DNA from 2 places in the Paenibacillus cineris genome. Region 1 is predicted to be linked to the other one. Evidence: riboswitches for the same ligand, from Rfam matches in the RefSeq annotation. Region 1 holds a riboswitch; the other holds the start of a gene.

Region 1 (4,533 bases):
AGACGAAAAAGCTGCTGGACCGGATGTACCCGCTTCGCAAATGCGGGGTCATGCCGAAGGAGGTATGCCTGTACTACCATATGGGCCAATGCCTGGCACCGTGCGAGAAGGAAGTTCCTCAGGAGGAATATGACCGTATTACCCAGGAAATTACTTCATTTCTGAGCGGTGGGCACGAGGAGATTAAGAAGGAGCTCCAGCGCAAGATGCAGGAGGCGGCGGAAGAGCTGTATTTTGAACGGGCGAAGGAACTGCGCGACCAGATTCTGAACATTGAAGCGATCATGGAGAAGCAGAAAATTACGACGACGGACACGAAAGACCGCGACGTATTGGGCTTTGCCGTGGATAAAGGCTGGATGTGCGTGCAGATTCTGTATATGCGCCAAGGGAAAATGATCCAGCGCCACGCATCTGTTTTTCCGTTCTATGGCGAGGCGTACAGTGATTTTATGTCCTTCGTGACGCAGTATTACAGCGACAATCCGGCGCTGCCGAAAGAAATTTTGCTGCCTGACATGCCAAAAGGGGAAGAGGCGGAAGACAGCAGCCGGCCAGAGGATGCCGCGGAATCGATCGATGCCGGCGGCGGTGCTGCATCCCTGCAGGAATGGCTCGGCATCAAGGTGCTGGTGCCCCAGCGGGGAACGAAGCGCCAGCTTGTGGCCATGGCGGAAGAGAATGCCAAGGTCTCACTGGACGAGAAGTTCCGCCTGATCGAACGGGATGAGGAGCGGACGTCCAAGGCCGCCGCGAACCTCGGCCAGTATATCGGCATTGAGTCGCTGCACCGGATCGAGGCGTTCGACAACTCCAACATCCAGGGAACGAATCCGGTATCGGCAATGGTCGTGTTTATCGACGGCAAGCCGGACAAAAAGGAATACCGGAAGTACAAAATCCGTTCGGTTCAGGGACCAGACGATTACGATACGATGCGGGAGGTCGTCCGCAGACGCTATGAGCGCGTGCTCAAAGAAAATTTGGAGCTGCCCGACCTGATTGTCGTTGACGGCGGCAAAGGCCAAATTTCCGCTGCGATCGACGTGCTGCAGAACGAGCTGGGCTTGTTCATCCCGGTGTGCGGTCTGGTCAAGGACGTCAAGCACCGGACCGCGCAGCTGATGGTGGGCGATCCGCCCGAGCCGATTTCGCTGCCGCGCGACAGCCAGGAGTTCTACCTGCTTCAGCGCATCCAGGATGAGGTGCACCGGTTCGCCATCACCTTCCACCGCGAGCAGCGCGGCAAGTCGATGGTGGCATCCAAGCTCGACGCCATCCCGGGCATCGGCGAGAAGCGGCGCAAGCTGCTGCTGAAGCATTTTGGCTCGCTCAAAAAAATAAAAGAGGCCCGGATTGAAGACTTCCGGCCTCTCTCGATCGGCGACAAGCTCGCCGGACAAATTATAGCAGCCCTTCAGGAGGAGGAGTCGTAGCATACGGCTTCTCCTTCTTTTTGCCGTAAAACAGGTAAATGACCCAGGCGACGATAAACGGCATGACGCAGGTGACCACGCCCGCCAAAATGTTCGTCAGATCCCCCATGCTGAACAAGCTGAAGCTCATCAGGATGCTGTCGAACACGACGTGGGCGAACATGACCGCGATGTAGCCGTGACGCAGGAAGATCAAGCTGAACAGGAGACCGATGAACAGGAGCTCAATCGGCCGGGTGTATATCGGGTAGATCGGGTACAGCGTATGGCCGAAGGCCCAAATCAGCGTCGGAATGACGCAGGCGACAAATGTGTTTCTTACGATTTTCTTCAGCATCGGTATGCCGAACAGGCGGTACACGGCTTCCTCGGAGATGCCGGCCATCCAGGCCATGATCGGCAGCATCCACGGATACAGCATGTTATACGGGGACTGCGAGGCGTCCGTCGTGGACCAGCTGTGGATCGTCCGGTCCAGGACGAGATAGATCACCGACTGCGCCCCCATCAGGATAAACGCCCACAAATACCCGGTGAACATGCTGTGGAGCACGTAACGCCCGTATCCAGGCTCTTTGGCGCGGGCCCAGGCGTTGTAACCGGCTTTGCGCCATAGTCCGTCCCCGCCGACCAGGGAGAAATACAGGAGCACCGTCATCGCTATGCTCAGGATCACCTGAACGACCATGGCCGCGATGATCCCGAACTGGGAGAAGCCTTCCGCTTCCAGCACTGGCAGCATGTTATAAGTCGTCAGCAATGAGACAACAAAATAAAACAAGGACAAAAACAGCCCGCGTGCAAAGGAGGTGTACCGCCGCGTCAGTGCACTGTAAATGATGGCGAGAATGCCGAGCACGATCGTAAACAGTCCGTATCCCAGCATAGTCAGCATCGTGGCGCTTTTGGTCTGCTTCTCTACATAAGCCGTATGAGCGGATGGGACCGAAAATCCAGGGAGGAAGGAGTGAAGCTCCCCATCCTCAAAGGCAAACTTGAATTCCAGCTGCGATTCCCCGATGTGCGAGGAGAAGTCGGTATAGATCAATCCGGGCTCATCCTTGCCGCTCGATACTTTCAGGGAGCCGGTGTTATAGCCCAGCTTCTGCAGCCAGGACGAGGCGATTTCCTCTTTATCCTCCAGCGTCATGTTCCCTTCCACAATTCTCAGTTTCTGCTTGCGCATGGTTTCGTTCGATTCAGCCATCGCGGCAGCATACTTGGAGTATGGAGGCGTGATAGAGAACCCGACCACCTTGCCCGTGTTCATATGTACGTCTACATTGACATATCCCTGATCGCTCGACTCGGGCAGCCGGACCCGGAACACGTCATAAGGATACTTCGGTTCGTATTTCTTGTTATATTCGTTAAGAAGCTTCTCTCTGGATAAATAACCGTAAAGGTCCGATTCCGACTGGTACGTGACGAGCGGTTCGGCGGCAATGCCTGTTTGAATATTCAACCGGTCCGAGGCAAACGCTTTGGCGGCTGCTTCCGCCTCCGATTTGCTGATGACCTTGGTCGTTTGCCCCTCTAGCGTCTCCGAGCTCGTCTGCGGAAACACTTGTACAAAAAAGAATAAAATAAGGCCGATGACCCCCAAAATGCCCAGCCATTTATAATTGGCCCTGATTTCCAGCGGCTGGTTTAACCGGTCCATGAAATCCCCCCTTGAATGTGATAAAGATACCATTCCCCCCAATACAGTACGGTAAACATAACATAGAAGATTCGCCCAAAACCAGTATACCCTGAAAATAGTGGTGAAAAAACGATGAAAATCAAGGAAAGCCATCGAAAAGAGAAGATAACCGCAGGCCGTGTCCACCTGCATTGCGAATCAGGCTGTTTTCCATCCAATTCATCAGAAAAAGGCCTTTGTGAAGTCCTACAATAAAGATTATAATTTTGATGCAAATGAATAAGAACGCCGAATTTCCAAGTGAAAACGGGGGAACCAATTTTTTGGGGTGAATTTCGTTGGGACGGTTTAGTCCGCGAATAGGGCAACCTGTGCATGCCCGAATCCGTCAGCTAACCTCGTAGGCGTCGTGCATGCAGGAGCCAAACCGAAAGGCATTGGATTTCCGATGCTTTTTTTCTTTTGACTTTTTTAAAGAGGTGAATGTATTGATTGGGAAATGGAAGTGGTTCCGGCTGGCCCCTCCGCAAGTATTAACGCTCGGTTTTGCGGCCATCATTTTGATCGGAGCCATACTGCTCACCTTGCCGATTTCGAACACGACGGGTAAGCCGCTGAATTTTATGGATGCCTTGTTTACGGCAACCTCGGCGACCTGCGTGACCGGTTTGGTTGTCAAAGATACGGGGCTGTATTTCAGCACGTTCGGTCAAGTCGTCATCATGCTGCTGATCCAGATCGGCGGGCTCGGTTTTATGACGATGGCCACGCTGATCGCTCTGGTGTTCAAGCGCCGGATTTCGCTCCGGGACCGGCTCCTGCTGCAGGAAGCGATGAATCAGAACACGATGGAAGGCATCGTCCGCCTGATTCGGAAAGTGATATTTTTTTCGTTGAGTATCGAAGGCTGCGGAGCGTTGCTGCTCGCCATCCGGTGGTCGTTCGATATGCCTCTTGGAAAAGCGATCTATTTTGGAATATTTCATGGCGTGTCCATGTTCAATAATGCGGGATTTGACCTGTTCGGCCATTTTAACAGCCTGACGGGATTTGTATACGATCCGCTCGTCAATTTTGTCGTGATGTTTCTGATCGTATCCGGCGGCATCGGCTTTATCGTCATGTCCGATCTGGTGGATTACCAGGTACACCGGAAACTGTCGCTCCATACCAAAGTGGTGCTGTCCATGACCGGTGCCCTGATTGTGGTCGGAGCGGTCGTCATCTTTATCTTTGAATTCACGAATCCCAAGACGCTCGGTTCGCTGAATTGGGGCGGCAAAATTCTCGCCTCCCTGTTCCAGTCGGTCACGCCGCGGACGGCAGGGGCGAATACGCTGAACTTGGCAGATATGCGCCAGGCATCGCAATTTTTCACGATTATTCTGATGTTTATCGGCGCGTCGCCGGGCTCTACCGGGGGCGGGATCAAGACCACGACGTTCACCATCC
Region 2 (4,533 bases), on a different contig from region 1:
TCCTGATCATGGATGCTGCGTTTGACTCCTTCATTTACCGTAGTCGTCACTTGCCCGTTCCATTGCCTGATGTCAGGCATAAGCATTTGGCCGACCTGCTCGCTGACCGTCATATAGGACATCAGCTTATCCCAATCCTGTGCCTGAATGGCCCCTTGACGTTCGAAGCGAATGACCCGTGACATAAATACGGCAAACTCCGCACGCGTCACAGATCGGTCCGGACGAAAGGTGCTATCTGAATATCCGCCGATCAATCCGTTGGAGCTCATGATGAGAATAGGCGCTGCCGCCCAATGCTTTGCTGTATCCGTTATTGTTACGGGTTGCTGGCCTTTTACGAGTGAATAGGCCCGTGTAAGAAACGCCGCCGTTTCGGCACGGCTCATCGGTGCATCTGGATGGAATGTGCTGTCAGGAAATCCGCTGGCCAGCCCATGTTTTGCGGCAATGGCAATTTCAAGATAAAAAGGATGGTTCTTAGGCACATCTGTATAGGTCATGACGCCGCCCGCTTCTTGCTGCAGCTCCTGCGGATAAAGCTCCCGCACCATGAAAGTAACGGCCTGCGCTCTTGTGACTTGCCTTTCGGGCATAAACTTCCCGTTACCGTATCCAGCGACGGTTCCCCGTTCGGCCATATAGGTGATGCCGTCTTCCGCCCACTTCGAGTGCTGCAAATCGCTAAATCGTTCTTCCGCAGCCGCGCTTCCTGCCCATACGAGCACAGAACCGAGTACGGCACCGAATATCGTTATTAGTTTCCCATTCATCTGTTCCACCCCTGTTGCCGTTCTATATACGTTGATTAGACGCAATGGATGAATATTTGTTGCGTTAATCCTATGACACACTGCACAGAGTGTAAAAATACGGATCCCCTACTCTGCAGGAAATAAGCCCTTACTCATAAGCCATTACGCTCAAGCTATTATTCCCACGGGATTATTCTTTCCCTTCCTATATATCCGCTGCTTTTACGCTAAAAAAAGACCGCCGGCACAGATGCCGGGGCCTCATTACGAATGGTTTGAACCATCTGAATCGCTATTTTTTTAAATGATACGGTACCGTTGTCACAACAACATCTTTGCGGAATAAAAGATAAGTCCGGATCATCAAACTCGTCTGGTTGTGCAGCAGATTGTGCCAGCTCCGCTTTGGAATAAATTGCGGAATGATCACCGTGACCTGGTAGTTGGATTCGCTCGCTTTCCGGTGCACCGTATCGATAAATTTGCTAAGCGGATGAATGATGCTCCGGTACGGAGAATGCAGCGTCACAAGGCGCACGTCGGGCCGCCATTTTTGCCATTTTTCCTCAAACCGGTTCTCTTCTTCCCGTTCAAACGGAATATATACCGCAATGATCTGATCCGCCGCCAGCGACTTCGCATAATTCAGGGAATGCTCCACGACATGCGTAATGCCCGAGACGGGGAGAATGATCACATTGCCTTCAATCGGTACCGCCGGCTCACACGTCGACAGCCGCAGCTGCTCGCCAACCGCCTCATAATGCTTCTTGATCCGGTGGAACAGATACACGATCAGCGGCAAAAAGATCAGAACCGGCCAGATCTGCGTAAACTTGGTTGCAAAGAACATCACCGACACCGTAAAGCTGATCAGCGCGCCGATCGTATTGATGACGAGCTTCGTCACCCAACCCTGCGGTTTTTCCCGGATCCATTTGACGATCATTCCCGTTTGCGAGAGCGTGAAAGGGATAAATACCCCTACCGCGTACAGTGGGATCAAATGTTCCGTCTGTCCGTGGAAAGCGACGATCAGCACGATGGACAGTAGCCCCAGGATGATGATTCCGTTCGAATATCCCAAACGGTCACCGCGGACAGTAAACATCCGGGGAATAAACCGGTCTTTGGCTAAATTGACCGCCAGCAGCGGAAACGCCGAATATCCGGTGTTGGCCGCCAGGATCAAGATCAGTGCCGTCGTGCCCTGGATGAAAAAGTACATAAAATTCCGTCCGAACGTCTGATTGGCAATCTGGGATACGACCGTCTCCTGGGGATTTGGGGATATACCCAAATAATAAGCAAGAAATACGATGCCCGAGAAGAGTACAGCCAGCAGAATCCCCATTGCCATCAAGGTTTTGGCCGCATTGTTCGGAGCCGGATCCTTGAAGTTCGGGATGGCGTTCGAGATCGCTTCGACCCCGGTCAGAGCGGAGCTGCCCGAGGCAAAAGCTTTTAAGAGCAGGAACAGGCTGATTCCCGCCACCGGCGTCCCGACCGGTGTATGCAAATGCGGTGAAACGTGACCGGTCACGATGTTGTACATACCGACGCCGATCAAAATGAACAGCGCTAAGGCGAACAGATACACCGGATAAGCCAGGATGGAGGCGGACTCGGTGACGCCCCGCAAATTCAGCAGCGTGATGAGAATGACGAAGGTGACGGCAATCCCCACCGTATGCTCATGCAGCGCCGGAAACGCCGAAGTCAGCGCGTCCGTGCCCGCCGAAACGCTGACCGCAACAGTCAGAATGTAATCTACCAGCAGCGATCCGCCGGCCACCAGCCCGGGATAGATTCCCAGATTCTGTTTGGAGACGACGTAAGCGCCGCCGCCATGCGGATAAGCGAAGATGATCTGCCGGTAGGATAAAATGAGTGCAGCCAGCAAAATCAGTACCCCGATTCCGATCGGTATCGAATACCAGAACGCCGCCGTGCTGACCGTAACCAGAACCAGCAAAATTTGCTCCGGCCCATACGCTACGGACGAAAGCGCATCGGAGGATAGAATGGCCAAAGCTTTTTTCTTATTCAGTTTTTGTTCTCCCAATTCGGTAGACTTCAGCGGCCGTCCGATCAAAAGTCTTTTCAATGCTGCCATAAAATGTTTGTCACCGCCAGTGTTAGAGTTGAAATGCTCATGATGTACCCGTTAGACACGTGTTCAACCCTTTTTGGGCACAACAAAAAAAGCCGCAGGAAAGCTGGACCTTCCCGTGGCTTTACGCGCACGACAAATCCCTCTTTCATAACGCTTACGAGGTTAGCTGACGGATTCGGGACCGAAAGTATCCCTACACTCAATAAATGAACATCAAGTGATTCACCCCTGGGACGAAGGCTTAGCTTCCTCCCTTTGGTTCCCCCGCTCCTGATTTCAGAATTCAGCGATCAAGGAGTACTACGTTTCAGGTTCACAAGTTCACGATTACGAATTGAATCTTACTCCTTCCGGATGCCTGCTGTAAAGAAGCAAACGGTTTGAGATACGTATGAAAAAATTCAAAAGAACTTCATGTCAACGCTTACATTGGCGGCAATCTATTAATTTCTGGCTGTAGCTGTGCATATCGCTTGTTTACGCTATTCAATTCATAGCGGCTTCTAAATATTTCGATCCGCCGCATTCCTCAGCGAAGCCTCTACGGTATCCAACCGGTTCAAGCAGTGATACCGGACCATTTCGAGGTCGTTATCCACCTGGTCTGGCTCCAGGTCACGCTGCAAAATATTCATGCACCAATGGGTCAGGTTTCTCAAATGATGGCGGTATGCATAATAACGCAGTAAATCCGGGTTCAGCTCCATCTGTTGACCTAGTTCCTGCTCATACCCTTTGAGAAAATGACCCAGTCCGTCCCCGATATACCCCACGATATCCAGCTCCGCTGGCGCAAGTATGGCCGCTTCCCAGTCCAGGACGACAAGCCGGCCGTCCGCGGTCTCCATCAGATTCCCTCCCCACAGATCACCGTGGCAGAGCACATTGGGGGCCGGGTCAAGCACGAGACGTTCACGAACCCCTGTGATCTGGTGCAGCAGATCGGTTATGCGCGTTTGCTGAGGGATAACAAGCTCACGCAGCAGCTGGCTAGCGGGACTTGCGCCGGGCTGAAGATGCTCAAGCTGCTGCAGGAATTCGAACAAATGTTCGTAAAAAGAGACATCATACGTTTCACTCGCAAGGCCGGATGTGGTAGTGAAAGGAGTCAACTGCCGAATCCGCGCCGCCAGCCGTCCAACACGCTCCAAGTTATGCTTGGAAAAAGGGTAAGCCTCAGCTAAGGTCTCTCCTTCGATAAATTGAAACAGCACCGCTGTGCAATCAGGAAGGGAAAGCAGAAAAGCACCGCTTAAGGTTCGGAATGGACAAGGCAATTCCATAAATCGGCCGGTCTGATGCAATTCCCACATAAACGGAACATATCGCCTGCACCGAAGGATACCTTGGCGGTGGCTGTCATTGCCATGGTCAAACAGTTTCAGATAGTATCGCGTCCCGTTTTCTCCCTCCACCCGGTAAGAATAGGCCGAATCCCCATAGGGGATAAAAATGAGCCTCCGGGCAGCAATTCCGTAAGCTTCGTTCAAGTGATGCACAAAAGCCCCTTCGTCCATTCGATAAGACTGCCTCACTTCGCTCTCCCCTTTACATCACGTAGTGCGGTTAAAAGCAATCAAGCCCGGTGTCTGTGTAACCCGGACTTGATCGCACTCACCTCTTAGGAGATTAAAACAATCTTTCATTCATTCACCAATGTTA

What was found. Region 1 has a riboswitch for cyclic di-AMP ahead of KI379_RS30610 (TrkH family potassium uptake protein). Riboswitches for the same ligand answer to the same signal wherever they lie in the genome.
Region 2: it holds a riboswitch for cyclic di-AMP, as region 1 does, so the genes downstream of both, KI379_RS13335 (APC family permease) here and KI379_RS30610 (TrkH family potassium uptake protein) in region 1, are expected to answer to the same signal.

The regions. Positions count from the first base shown of each region.
Region 1 covers NZ_BORU01000005.1:290,308-294,840, forward strand. Annotated here, with positions in the region: gene uvrC (excinuclease ABC subunit UvrC) at 1-1,436, shown strand, start outside; gene KI379_RS30605 (CPBP family intramembrane glutamic endopeptidase) at 1,405-3,099, opposite strand; cyclic di-AMP (ydaO/yuaA leader) riboswitch at 3,358-3,502, shown strand; gene KI379_RS30610 (TrkH family potassium uptake protein) at 3,570-4,533, shown strand, end outside.
Region 2 covers NZ_BORU01000001.1:2,861,242-2,865,774, reverse strand. Annotated here, with positions in the region: gene KI379_RS13340 (glycoside hydrolase family 3 N-terminal domain-containing protein) at 1-773, opposite strand, end outside; gene KI379_RS13335 (APC family permease) at 1,048-2,871, opposite strand; cyclic di-AMP (ydaO/yuaA leader) riboswitch at 3,007-3,170, opposite strand; gene KI379_RS13330 (phosphotransferase enzyme family protein) at 3,375-4,406, opposite strand.